2 regions of the Marinovum sp. E3 genome follow, and region 2 is predicted to be linked to the other one. Evidence: riboswitches for the same ligand, from Rfam matches in the RefSeq annotation. Region 2 holds a riboswitch; the other holds the start of a gene.

Region 1 (6,657 bases), on a different replicon from region 2:
ACGCAGGTCGTGGTCGGCTATCCGCCCATCATTCCGACCGAGGACGGGATCGAAAGCTGGTTGGCTCAGCAATACCCCCGCTAAGTTATCCAAAGGGGCGGTGTCATTGCGCCGCCCCGCCTTTCAGACATTTGAATGCAGGAGCATTGCCCGTGCAACATTCGGAGCCGGTTGATCCCGGCCTTTCACCATTGCTGAGAGCCACTGGTCTGGGCAAATCCTTTCCCGGGGTACAGGCATTGAGTGGCGTGAATTTCGACCTTTTCGCAGGTGAAGTACACTGCCTTATCGGCGAAAACGGCGCCGGGAAATCCACGCTGGTCAAAATCCTCGCTGGCGTCCAAGAGGCCGATGCCGGGACATTCGAGGTCAATGGCAAGGCGATGTCCTTTGCCAATCCGCAGGACTCCCAGGCCGCCGGAGTGGCCTGCATCTTTCAGGAACTGGCGGTTGTCGATGGCCTTTCGGTTTCGGAAAACATCCTCTTGGGGGATGAACCGGGGCGATTTGGGTTTTTCGACAGCAAGGCGGCGGATGTCCTGGCGCAGGACCTGCTGGACAGCATCGGGTTTTCAGAGCTGCGCGCAGATCAGCCGGCCCGTGATCTTTCGGCGGCCCAGCGGCAAGCGGTGATGATTGCCAAGGCGCTGCGGCAGAACGCGCGCGTGATCATCATGGATGAACCGACCTCCCCCCTGGAAGAAGCCGAAGTCAGGAAGCTCTTCAAGGTCATCGACCGCCTGCGCGCGGCGGGCAAGGGGATCATCTATGTGTCCCACAAGATGCGGGAAATCGACGAGCTTGGCGACCGCATCACCGTGTTCAAGGACGGCCACAGGGTCGGGACCGTCACGCGTGGCGCGGCGACGCCCGAGGACCTGGTCAGGATGATGGTGGGCCGCAAGCTCGACACGCTTTTCCCCGCGCGTGACAGCCAGCCCGGCGCTCCGACCCTGGAAGTGCGCGGCCTGTCCAATCCGCATATCCGCAATATCGATCTGACGGTTCGCCGGAACGAGATACTCGGCATTGCCGGGCTGGTCGGCTCGGGCCGCACGGAAATGCTGCGGGCGATCTTTGGCGCGGACCGGGTCAGCAGCGGCACGGTCACGGTCGAAAACGCGCCAGTGCCGCTCAATTCCATCCCCGCCGCAATCGAGGCCGGGATTGCCATGGTGCCGGAGGAACGCCGCAGTGCCGGGATCGTGCCGGTTCTCTCGGTGGCGGACAATACCGCGATCATCTGGGATCAATATGTCAATCGCAGGGCCCACGACGGCCCGAGGTCGGACGCGATCCAGAAGATCATCGAGATGCTGGGCGTCCGCACGGCTTCGGTCACACAATCCATTTCCGCGTTGAGCGGCGGCAACCAGCAAAAGGTCGTCGTCGGCAAATGGCTTCTCAGCCAGACGCGGGTTCTTTTGCTGGATGAACCCACACGCGGCGTCGATGTCGGCGCGAAAAAGGAAATCTACCAGATCATTCACGACCTCGCCGAGCAAGGGCTCGCGGTTGTCTTTGTCTCGTCAGAGCTGCCCGAACTGCTTGGGCTGGCAGATCGCATTGTCGTCATGAACGGCGGCGAAATCGTCGGCGGGCTTTCCGGTGATGCAACCGAAGAACAGGTCATCGAACTGTCAATGCTTCATGCTGCGACCCCCATTCTGACAGGAGAACATCCATGAGCGATGTCGCAACGCCCCATTCCACCGCTGGAATGGGCCAGAAATTCCTATCGAACCGCAATATGGTGCTGACCGCCGCGACGCTGGCCGTGCTCGTCTTGATGTGCGGTGTCTTTGCCACCCTGACCGACCGGTTTCTGACGGTGTCGAATTTTCAGAACGTGATGCGCAATGCGGCGCCTGTCATCATCGCAAGCTGCGGCATGACAACGGTGATGATCGCCCGTGGGCTCGATCTGTCAGTCGGAAGCGTGTTGGCGGCCTCTTCGGTCATCGCCGGTTCCCTCGCCGTGGCGGGCGTGCCCCTGTATCTCGCATTCCTGCTGGCGGTTCTGTTCGGTGCGGCGGTCGGTGCCGTAAACGGCGTGATCATCGCCGGGCTTGCCGTCAGCCCGATCATCGTGACGCTCGGCATGCTCAATATTGCCCGCGGCGCGGCGTATCTGATCAGCCCCAGTGCCATCCTCGTCGGCCTGCCATCCGGTTGGAGCTTTCTGGGAACTGCCAAGGTCCTGGGATTGCCCATGCCGATCGTCATCGCGGGCATCGTCGTGGCGGTGTTCTATGTGATGACAAGTTACACGACCTTCGGCAAGCGGATCTATGCCATCGGCGGCAACGAAGAGGCCGCGCGCCTGTCCGGGATCAACATCAAACGGACCCTGCTTTGGCTCTATGTCATGTGCGGCATGACCGCCGCGCTCGCCGGTGTCGTGTTGTCCTCGCGCGTGGGGTCCGGGGATCCCAATATCGGTGTGGGATTTGAACTTCAGGTGATTGCCGCGATCATCATTGGCGGCACCAGCCTGTCGGGTGGCGAGGGTCGTATCCTTGGCACGGTCATCGGCGCTCTGATCATCGGTGTGCTGGCAAACGGGCTGAACCTTGCGGGTGTCGAACCCTTCTGGCAGTTTGTGGCTCAGGGCCTCGTCCTTATCGTTGCCATCATCGTCGACCGTTTGGTGCAGGATGGCGTCCTCAAGATGAGAAAGGGCGCGTGATCATGGCCCGATCAGTCGAAAAATACGCCGTTGTCACCGGAACCGCCGGGATAGGTCTGGGCGTGGCCCGGAGGCTTGTCCGGGATGGCTTTGCGGTCACGCTTTGCGGCGTCGACGCTCAGGACAATTCAGCCGCCACGGAGGCCCTGCCCGAGGCAGCTGTTGTCGAACTCGACGTTTCGGATGATCGGGCCGTTGCGCAGTTTGCCGCATCATTGATCGCGCGTATCCCCAAGCTGGACGCCCTGATCAATTGTGCCGGAATTCAACCCTACGGCACGATCGAAACAACCACCCCCGCAGATTGGCAAAGGGTGATCGGTGTGAATCTTGGCGGGTATTTCAACATGGCGCACTTCCTGTACCCGCTGCTGAAAAAGGCCGGCGCCGCGTCGGTAGTCAATTTTGCCTCGGTACAGGGGCACAGGTGTCAGAACAACGTGCTGGGCTACGCGACCAGCAAAGGCGCGATACATGCCTTCACGCGCGCCCTTGCGGTGGATGCTGCGCGTGATGGCATCCGGGTCAACTCCGTTTCCCCCGGCTCAGTTCGGACCCCCCTGCTGGAATTCGCCGCGCGCGAACTGACACCCGCCGATGGCGACCCGGAGGCAACCATGCAGGGCTTTGGTGACGCCCATCCCGTGGGGCGCGTCGGCACCACGCAAGAAATCGCCGCCTTGGTCTCTTACCTGACCGGCCCGGAAAGCGCGTTTCACACCGGGGCCGATTTCGTTATTGATGGGGGGCTTAACATCAAGTTGGGCGTTTAGTCAGGACAGGCGAATGACAGAGGACCCGGGAACCACAAAGATGCCGTTGCGCGCCTCCCGCGCCGATTTGCCGACCATGCTGGCGGATGCCCTGCGTGAACAAATCCTGTCGGGCGAACTCGCTGCCGGGGACAAGCTTCCGACCGAACGCGCCTTTTGCGAACGCTACGATGTCAGCCGCGCCGTGGTGCGTGAAGCGGTGTCGCGCCTGCGCCACGAGGGGTTGCTGTCCTCGCGGCAGGGTGTCGGCGTTTTTGTCAGCGCGCCCGACAAGAACCGGTTCCTGTCCATCACAGAGGAACAAATGTCCCAGCCCGAGGATTTCCGGCATCTGTACCAGGTGCGAAATATCCTCGAGAGCCAGACCGCGCGACTGGCGGCGCAGTTTCGCAGCGAGCAGGATCTGGCCAAGCTGCGCGCCCTGATCGACGACATGGAAAGCGAAACGGCCAGCCCGGAAAGCTATATCGAAGCGGATTTCGGCTTTCACCGGGCGCTTGCCGCAGCCAGCCAAAACCCGTTTCTGGTGTTGTTCATCTCGTACATCGATCAAACCCTCAAGAACAGCATCGCCCTGGCCATAGACAAACAGATCTTTGAAGAGACGACGAAAATCGCAGCGCAAGAGCATCAGGTCATTCTGGACTGCGTCGAGGCGCAAGATGAACAGGGCGCATGTGACGCGATGACCCGCCACCTTGTCGGGTCATCGGAACGCCTGGGGCTGGCAAGCTGAAGCCCCATCACACTTGACCTCACCATGCGTCGATGCGATGCCGCTATAACTGCGACAGGGGCGCCCGGAAACGGGCTGAGATGTACCCTTGGAACCTGACCCGGATAATGCCGGCGGAGGAAGGCGCGCAAATCCCCGGGGTGCAGGTTCCGGCTTTTGCAATCCTCTCTTCTGCCGGTGCAGATGAGGAGCGCTTTGATGATCCCCAACATTCTCTCGATTGCCGGATCCGACAGTTCCGGCGGCGCTGGCATTCAGGCCGATATCAAGGCGATCTCGGCCAATGGCGGCTATGCGATGACCGCCATCACGGCGCTGACCGCGCAGAACACGCGGGGGGTCTCGTCGGTGCATCTCTGTCCGCCCGACATGCTGTTGGCGCAGATCGCGGCGCTGCGCGCGGATGTGCGCATCGACGCGGTCAAGATCGGCATGCTGGGCGACGTGGCGCTGACCCGGGCCGTGGCCGGCGCGCTCGAGGGGCTGGCCTGCCCGATCGTGCTCGACCCGGTGATGGTGGCCAAGGGCGGCGACAGACTTCTGGCCGAAACAGCGGTCATGGCCCTGCGCGAGACGCTGCTGCCACGGGCGGCGCTGGTCACGCCAAATCTGCCGGAGGCGGCCGACCTGCTGGGCCAGGCCGAAGCCCAAAGCCGCGAGGACATGCACGCCCAGGCCCGGGCCCTGCTGGCGCTCGGGTCGGGGGCGGTGCTGCTCAAGGGCGGGCACCTGGCCGGCGAGATCTGTCCTGACCTGCTGGTCACCTCGGCGGCTGACATCTGGCTCGAGGCGCCGCGCATCGCCACCGGCAACACCCATGGCACCGGCTGCACCCTGTCCTCGGCCATTGCCACGCGGCTGGGCCGGGGCCACCCGCTCGAACATGCGGTGCGCCGTGCCAAGGCCTATATCACCGGTGCCATCGGCGGCGCCGACAGGCTCGATGTGGGCGAAGGGCACGGCCCGGTGCATCATTTCCACGCCGTCGAGGCCCAGATCGCCGCAGGCCCGTAAAGACGCCGGGCAAGCCAGTGCGCCGCCGCAAGGCCTTACAACAGCGCGTCGGTCGAGAGCTTGATCGTCAATGCCGCCAACATCAGCAGGATCAGCCGATCAAAGCTCCGGGCCGAGATCGACTTGGCCAGCCAGCCACCGATCCGCATGCCGAGAAACAGCGGCACCAGCGCGGTGACACCGATCAACAGGATCGTCGGGGTCATCACGCCGGCAGCCAGCAACAGCGGCACCTGCACCGCGGTGGTGGCGGCAAAGAACAGCGAGATCGTCGGAATGAAGACCGGTCGCGACAGTTGCATCGCATTGAGAAAGCTCACCGAGACCGGCGCCGAGATCCCGGCAGCACCTTGCAGCACCCCACCGAGCGCGCCCATGGGCGCCGCCAGCCGGTTGGCCCGTGCGGAAGAAAGGGCGAAGGCCGGGCTCAGCAACCGTAGGCCGATATAGGCCAGCACCGCCCCTGACAGGATGAGTTTGAGCGTGTCGGAGCTCAGCCAGACCAGCATGAGCGTGCCAAGGCCCACCCCGGCCGCCCCGGCGCCGGCAAAGACCCAGGGAAATCGCCCCGGAAGCCGCGCCCGGCCGAACGCCCGGAGCTGCCAGACATTGGTGGTGAAATTCGGCAGGACCATCAGCGCCACCGCCAGCTTCACGTCAAAGAACGAGGCCATCACCGGCACCGCGATCACCGGCGCGCCCAAGCCGAGTGCGCCCTTGAGCATGCCACCGGCCAGAAGGGCCAAGGCAATCGCGGCCAGCGAGGCTGGATCGGTAAGCGCTGAAACCATGGCAAGTTCCGTTCAGGTCGTGACGGCACTTTATGGATACATTTTCAGAGTAGTTGCAAGATATTTTGCCAAAAACGTATACGTATTAGCTGAGTTTTACTCGAAACGCCCCGTTTCAGCCCCTTGCTCCAGGGCCGAGCGGGGGCAGCGCAGCTCCCATTCCAATCCCTGTGGCGCATAGTCGATCCGCACTTCGCCCGACATCGACGAGGCGGTCATCGTGTCGAGAACGGTCGAGCCGAAACCCTTGGACCGGGGCGGGCAGACCTCCGGCCCGCCGGTTTCCCGCCAATTCATGCGAAACGTGCTTCCGTCGATCTCCCAGCCGATGTCGACCCGGCCGGCCTCATTGCTGAGACTGCCGTATTTGGCGGCGTTGGTGGCCAGTTCGTGCAGCGCCATGCTCAGGGTCTGGGCCGCCGCCGGCGGCAGAACCACCGGCGGGCCCGAAATCATCACGCGGCTGCCGATGGTGCCGAAATGCCTGAGCTGGCTGGTCACCAGATCGGAGAGGTTGATGCGCTGCCATTCGTTGTTGACCAGCAGATCCTGATTGGCCGCCAGCGCCTGCAACCGTTCGCCAAAGATCTTGACGAACCCCTCGGGCGAATGCGCCGCGGTCTGGCGGGCGATCACCTGGACGATGGACAACAG
Region 2 (6,657 bases):
TGCTGCTGAAACACGGCAACCCCGAGCGGGCGCTGCGACGGATGAACGAGCTGGGCGTGCTCTCGGCCTTCATCCCCGAGTTCGCGCCGATCGTGGCAATGATGCAGTTCAACATGTACCATCATTACACGGTGGACGAACACACCATCCAGGTGATCCACCACCTGGCCGAGATCGAGCGCGGCGAGCTGGGTGAGGAGCTGCCGGTTTCGACCGAGATCATCGAGAAGGGCATCGACCGCCGGGTGCTCTATGTGGCCCTGCTGCTGCATGACATCGGCAAGGGCCGAGACGAGGATCATTCGATCCTCGGGGCACGGATCGCCCGCATCGTGGCACCGCGGCTGGGGCTGAACCGGAAAGACAGCGAAACCGTCGAATGGCTGGTGCGCTATCACCTGCTGATGTCGGATATGGCGCAGAAACGCGACATCGCCGATCCCCGCACGGTGCGCGATTTCGCCAAGGCGGTGAAGTCGGTGGATCGGCTCAACCTGCTCTGCGTCCTGACGGTCTGCGACATCCGCGGCGTCGGCCCCGGCACCTGGAACAACTGGAAGGCGGCACTGCTGCGCGCACTCTATCGCCAGACCCGGCGGGCGCTCGAGGACGGGATGGAGGCGCTCAACCGCGAGAACCGCGGCACCGAGGCCAAGAAGCACCTGCGCCGGGCGCTCACCAACTGGCCCCCCAAGGATGTCAAGACCGAGACCGGACGGCATTATCCGCCATATTGGCAGGGTCTTCACATCACCGCGCATGTGGTCTTTGCCAATCTGGTGCGCGGGCTCGAGGATGACGCCATCGCCATCGACGTCCATCCCGACGAGGACCGCGACGCCACCCGCGTCTGCTTTGCCATGGCCGATCACCCCGGCATCTTCAGCCGGATGTGCGGCGCGCTGTCACTGGTCGGGGCCAATGTGGTCGATGCGCGGACCTTTACCACCAAGGACGGTTTCGCCACCGCCGCCTTCTGGATCCAGGACGCCGAGGGCGCGCCTTACGAGGCCAGCAAGCTGCCGCGCATGCGTTCGATGATCCACAAGACGCTGATGGGCGAAGTGGTCACCGGCGAGGCGATCAAGTCGCGCGACAAGATCAAGAAACGCGAACGCGCCTTCCGGGTGCCGACCCATATCACCTTCGACAACGACGGCTCCGAGATCTACACGATCATCGAGGTCGACACCCGCGACCGGCCCGGGCTGCTCTATGACCTGACCCGGACGCTGGCCAACAACAACGTCTATATCTCGTCGGCGGTGATCGCGACCTATGGCGAGCAGGTGGTCGACAGCTTCTACGTCAAGGACATGTTCGGCCTGAAGTTCCACGCGCCGTCAAAACAGAAGGCGCTGGAACGGAAGCTGCGCGAGGCGATCGAGAAAGGCGCGGAACGGGCCGCGTCCTGAGCCCAAAGGCAAACCGCGCCACCGCCGGCACGTCGCGGCCCGCGCCCCGGACCTGATCCGGGGCCTCCGCAGCCACGCCGGCACGTCGAAACCGCGCGCAAGCCACCCGGCCATGAGTTCCCGGATCAGGCCCGGGACGGTGTCACATGGCTCAGCCGATGCGGCCCAGGGTGTCGCCCACGGCGCCGCCGATCTGGCCGCGATGCATCAGGATGTGATCGAGCAGGACGCAGGCCATCATCGCCTCGCCCACCGGCACCGCGCGGATGCCGACGCAGGGGTCGTGCCTTCCCTTGGTGATGATCTCGGTCTCTTCGCCGCTCTTGGTGATCGTCTTGCGCGTTGTCAGGATCGACGAGGTCGGCTTCACCGCAAACCGCACCACGATCTCCTGGCCGGTGGAAATGCCGCCCAGGATGCCGCCGGCGTGGTTCGAGGAATAGACCGGCCCGTCCGGCCCCATGAAGATCTCGTCGGCATTCTCGGAGCCGGTCAGCGCCGCCGTCGCCATGCCGTCGCCGATCTCCACCGCCTTGACCGCGTTGATGCTCATCATCGCGGTCGCCAGATCGGTGTCCAGCTTGCCATAGACCGGCGCGCCCAAACCGGCCGGCGCGCCCTGCGCCACCACCTCGATCACCGCGCCCACCGAATTATGCACATCCTTGCGCAGATGGCCCAGATAGGCATCCCACTCCGGCACGGCCGCGGCATCCGGCAGCCAGAAATCGTTGTTGCCGATCTCGTCCCAGTCGAACCGCGACCGATCGATGTGTTTCTCGCCCATCTGCACCATGTAGCCGGTGATCTTCAGCCCCGGCAGCATCTGGTTCAGCACCGCCCGCGCCACGCCACCGGCCGCCACCCGGGCCGCCGTCTCGCGGGCCGAGGACCGGCCGCCGCCGCGATAATCGCGGATGCCGTATTTCTGCCAATAGGTGATGTCGGCATGACCGGGGCGGAACTTCTCGACGATATCGCCGTAATCCTTCGACCGCTGGTCGGTGTTGCGGATCATCAGCTGGATCGGCGTGCCGGTCGACTTGCCCTCGAAGACGCCCGACAGGATTTCCACCGCGTCGGGTTCCTTGCGTTGGGTGGTGTTCTTGTTCTGCCCCGGCTTGCGCTTGTCCAGCCAGCGCTGAAGGAAGGCCGGATCGATCGCGATCCCCGGAGGGCAGCCATCCACCGTCGCCCCCAGCGCCGGCCCGTGGCTCTCGCCCCAGGTGGTGACGCGGAACATGCGGCCAAAGGTATTGTAGCTCATGTCAGACCCTCCATTTGCCCCTTCCCTAAGGCCCCGCCCGGCGACGCTCAAGCACTATTGGCTTGATGCGGCCCGGCCCGCACCCTAGGTATGAGGCCACCTCGGGGTGCTGGCGCAGTTCAAACCAGCTGAGATGCAAATCGCGAACCCGTTGAACCTGAACCGGCTAGAACCGGCGGAGGGAAGGTCGACCGCCCCGGCGCTCCCCCACTCCGCCCCGAACTGAGGAGAGACCCATGCTGGGACGCACCCTTGCCGCGGGCATGATCGCCGCCACCGCTACCATGGCGGCGGCCGAGACCCCCGTGCTGACCGTTTACGCAGGCGATTACTTCAAATCCGAATGGGGCCCCGGCCCCGGCATCGAAGCGGGGTTCGAGGCGCGCTGTGGCTGCGATCTGGTCTACAAGACCGGCGATCTGCTGCCCCGCATCCTGCTCGAAGGCGAACGCACCGAAGCCGACGTGGTGATCGGCCTCACCTCCGACGTCACCAAGAAGGCGCGCGAGAGCGGCCTCTTTGCGCCGCATGGCCTCGACACCTCGGCCCTGACCCTGCCGGTCGTCTGGCAGGACGACACCTTCCTGCCGTTCAACTACGGCCACACCGCCTTTGTCTACAACAAGGAGAAGGTGGCCACCCCCCCGGCCAGCTTCGACGATCTGCTGAACGCCCCCGACGACCTGCGGCTGGTGATCCAGGATCCGCGGTCCTCGATCTCGGGCCTCGCGCTGGTGCTCTGGGTGCATGCCGTCTATGGCGACGAGGCCGAGGCCGCCTGGGCCAAGCTCGCCCCCAAGATCGTCACCGTCACCAAGGGCTGGTCCGAGAGTTACGGCCTGTTCACCGATGGCGAGGCCGACATGGTGCTGAGCTACACCACCTCGCCGGCGTATCACATCATCGCGGAAGAGGATGACACCAAGGCGGCGGCGATCTTTCCCGAAGGCCATTACTTCATGGTCGAACTCGCCGCCAAGCTGGCCACCACCGACAACCCCGAACTCGCCGATCAATTCATGGCCTATGTCCTGACCGAAGACTTCCAGTCGATGATCCCGACCTCGAACTGGTCGCTCCCCTCGGCGCTGCCGCAGGAGAAATGGCCCGAAGGGTTCCGTGCGCTGCCGATGCCGGAAAAGGTGCTGTTCTACAACGAGGACGAGGCCGCCGCGCTGCGTGACGAGGCCATCGAGGCATGGCGCAGCGCGCTCTCCCGCTGAGCTCTTTGCCCCGGTCCGGGGCGGGGCTCTGGGCGCTCCTGGTCGCAGGGCTGGTGATCGGCCCGGTGACCGCGGTGATCTGGCGCGCCGGCGGGCTCGGCGCGCTCGGACCGGCCGATTTCGACGCGCTCTGGTTCACCCTCTGGCAGGCGGCGGTCTCGGCCGGGCTCAGCGTGGCGCTGGCGGTGCCGGTGGCGCGCGCCTTGTCGCGCCAGCGCTTCCCCGGTCGCGGGGCGCTGATCGCCCTGCTGGGCGCGCCCTTCATTCTGCCGGTGATCGTCGCGGTGCTGGGCCTTCTGGCGGTGTTCGGCGGCAACGGTCTGGTCAACCAGCTCACCGGCGCGCTCGGCCTGCCGCGCATCGACATCTATGGCTATCACGGCGTGATCCTGGCGCATGTCTTCTTCAACCTGCCGCTGGCCACCCGGCTGATCCTGCAAGGCTGGCTTGCCATCCCGGCCGAGCGCTTCCGCCTCGCCGCCTCGCTCGACGCGCCGGTCGGGCGTCTTCTGGAACGTCCGATGCTGCGCCGCATCGCGCCCGGCGCCTTCGCGGTGATCTTCGTGATCTGCCTGACCTCCTTTGCCGTCGCACTGACCCTGGGGGGCGGGCCGCGCGCCACCACGGTGGAACTGGCGATCTACCAGGCCTTCAAGTTCGACTTCGATCTCGCCAAGGCGGCGACGCTGGCGCTGGTGCAGCTGGCGCTGGGCATCGCCTCGGCACTGGCGCTGTTGCTGCTCTCGCCGCCCGACGGTTTCGGCGCCGGCCTCGACCGCCTCCAGGCCCGCTGGGACGGCCGGAGCCGGCCCGCCCGGCTGGGCGACGCGCTCTGGATCGGTTTCGCCGCGCTCTTCCTGCTGACCCCGCTGGCGATGATCGTGCTGGCCGGGCTGCCCGGCCTGATGGTCCTGCCGGTCGAGACCTGGCAGGCCGCTCTGCGCTCGGTCTCGGTGGCCCTCGGCGCCACCGCGCTCACCCTGGTGCTGGCCCTGCCGCTGGCCACTAGGGCCGGCGAACTGGCCGGCCTGCTCGGCGTCGCGGTCTCGGGTCTGGTGCTGGGCACCGGGCTGTTCCTCATCGTCCAGCCGCTGATGCGCCCGGCCGAGGCCGCCCTGCCTGTCACCCTGCTGGTCAATGCGCTGATGGCCTTGCCCTTCGTCCTGCGCATCCTGCGCCCGGAACTCGACGCCGCCCGCGCCGATTTCGGCCGCCTGGCCGCCACCTTGGGCATCACCGGCTTCGCTTTGTGGCGCATCGTGCTGCTGCCGCGCCTGCGCCGGCCGCTGGGCTTTGCCGCCGGGCTGACGGCGGCGCTGTCGATGGGCGATCTCGGGGTCATTGCGCTGTTTGCCGATGGCGAACACGCCACCCTGCCGCTGCAACTCTACCGATTGATGGCCGCCTACCGGATGGAGGCCGCCCAAGGCGCGGCCCTGCTGCTTCTGACCCTCAGCCTCGGGCTGTTCTGGCTGTTCGACAAGGGCCGGCGCGCCAATGCTTGAGCTGCGCCGGATCGCCTATCACCAGGAGGATTTCCACCTCACCGCCGACACCCGCATCAGCGCCGGGTTCACCGCGCTGATCGGCCCCTCGGGCGCCGGCAAGTCCACCCTGCTCAACATGATCGCGGGCTTTCTCGCGCCGACCTCCGGCCAGGTGCTCTGGGACGGGCAGGAGATTTCCGGCCTGCCGCCGGCGAAACGTCCGGTGAGCATCCTGTTCCAGGACAACAATCTCTTTCCGCATCTCACTGTCCGCGCCAATCTGGCGCTTGCGATGACCACCCGCCGCCCCGACGCGGACCAGCTCGCGCGCATCGAGGCGGCGCTGGCGCAGGTCGGCCTCGGCGGCATGGGCGGGCGCAGGCCGGCGGCGCTCTCGGGTGGCCAGCAGGGCCGTGCGGCGCTGGCGCGGGTGCTGCTTCAGGACCGCCCGCTGATGCTCCTGGACGAGCCGTTCTCGGCTCTGGGTCCGGCGCTGCGCAGCGAGATGCTGGATCTGGTCGCCCGGCTGGCGGCAGAGCAGGGCATCCGGGTGCTGATGGTCAGCCACGCCCCCGAAGACGCCCGCCGGGTCGCCGATGAGGTGGCGCTGGTCTCGCAGGGCGCGCTGCACCCGCCGCAGCCCACCCAGGGCTTCTTCGCCACGCCGAGCAAACAGCTGCAAGCCTATCTCGGCGACGGCTGAGCCCCTTTCCAAGGCTTTTTCTCTTTGAAAAGACGCCTGGGGGTGTGGGGGCAAAGCCCCCACCCCGGTCGGCGTGCGCAGGCACGGCGACAACAAAAAAAGCCCCGCCGAAGCGGGGCCTTTCGGAATGATATCGGCCGAGCCTCAGGCCTTGGTGCGGTTCTTGACCGGCTTCCAGATGCGCTTGTTGGTCAGGTAGAGCAGCACCGAAAGCAGCACGAGGAACAGGACGCCAGTCAGACCGGCCTGCTTGCGCGCCATCATCTTCGGCTCCGCCGTCCACATCAGGAAGGCAGAGACGTCTTCGGCCAGGGCCTGTTGGTCATTGGAATGACCGTCGGCGTAATCCACCAGCCCGTCGTCCAGCGGCGGCGCCATGGAAATCCAGCCGCCCGGAAAGGCGGTGTTTTCATACAGCGTCACGCCAGCCTCGGTCTTTTCCTCGCCGGTATAGCTGGTGAGGATCCAGGTGATGTACTCCGCGCCGCCCATGCCATTGAAGAGCTGGCTCAGGCCGGTGCCATAGGGGCCGTGAAAGCCGGCACGCGCCTTGGCCATCAGC

The links. A riboswitch is a leader RNA that binds a small molecule or an ion and turns the genes downstream of it on or off. The one in region 2 is predicted to bind thiamine pyrophosphate.
Region 1: another riboswitch for thiamine pyrophosphate. It lies ahead of thiD (bifunctional hydroxymethylpyrimidine kinase/phosphomethylpyrimidine kinase); the one in region 2 lies ahead of thiB (thiamine ABC transporter substrate binding subunit).

The regions. Positions count from the first base shown of each region.
Region 1 covers NZ_JBVTQV010000002.1:31,415-38,071, reverse strand. The annotation lists gene AC0J5K_RS17670 (sugar ABC transporter substrate-binding protein) at 1-84, shown strand, start outside; gene AC0J5K_RS17665 (sugar ABC transporter ATP-binding protein) at 132-1,688, shown strand; gene AC0J5K_RS17660 (ABC transporter permease) at 1,685-2,689, shown strand; gene AC0J5K_RS17655 (SDR family NAD(P)-dependent oxidoreductase) at 2,692-3,462, shown strand; gene AC0J5K_RS17650 (FadR/GntR family transcriptional regulator) at 3,476-4,198, shown strand; TPP riboswitch at 4,245-4,337, shown strand; gene thiD (bifunctional hydroxymethylpyrimidine kinase/phosphomethylpyrimidine kinase) at 4,397-5,212, shown strand; gene AC0J5K_RS17640 (sulfite exporter TauE/SafE family protein) at 5,248-6,003, opposite strand; gene AC0J5K_RS17635 (sensor histidine kinase) at 6,100-6,657, opposite strand, start outside.
Region 2 covers NZ_CM146908.1:2,972,341-2,978,997, forward strand. The annotation lists gene AC0J5K_RS14570 ([protein-PII] uridylyltransferase) at 1-1,415, shown strand, start outside; gene aroC (chorismate synthase) at 1,567-2,682, opposite strand; TPP riboswitch at 2,775-2,883, shown strand; gene thiB (thiamine ABC transporter substrate binding subunit) at 2,919-3,905, shown strand; gene AC0J5K_RS14585 (thiamine/thiamine pyrophosphate ABC transporter permease ThiP) at 3,881-5,410, shown strand; gene AC0J5K_RS14590 (thiamine ABC transporter ATP-binding protein) at 5,403-6,095, shown strand; gene AC0J5K_RS14595 (cytochrome c1) at 6,240-6,657, opposite strand, start outside.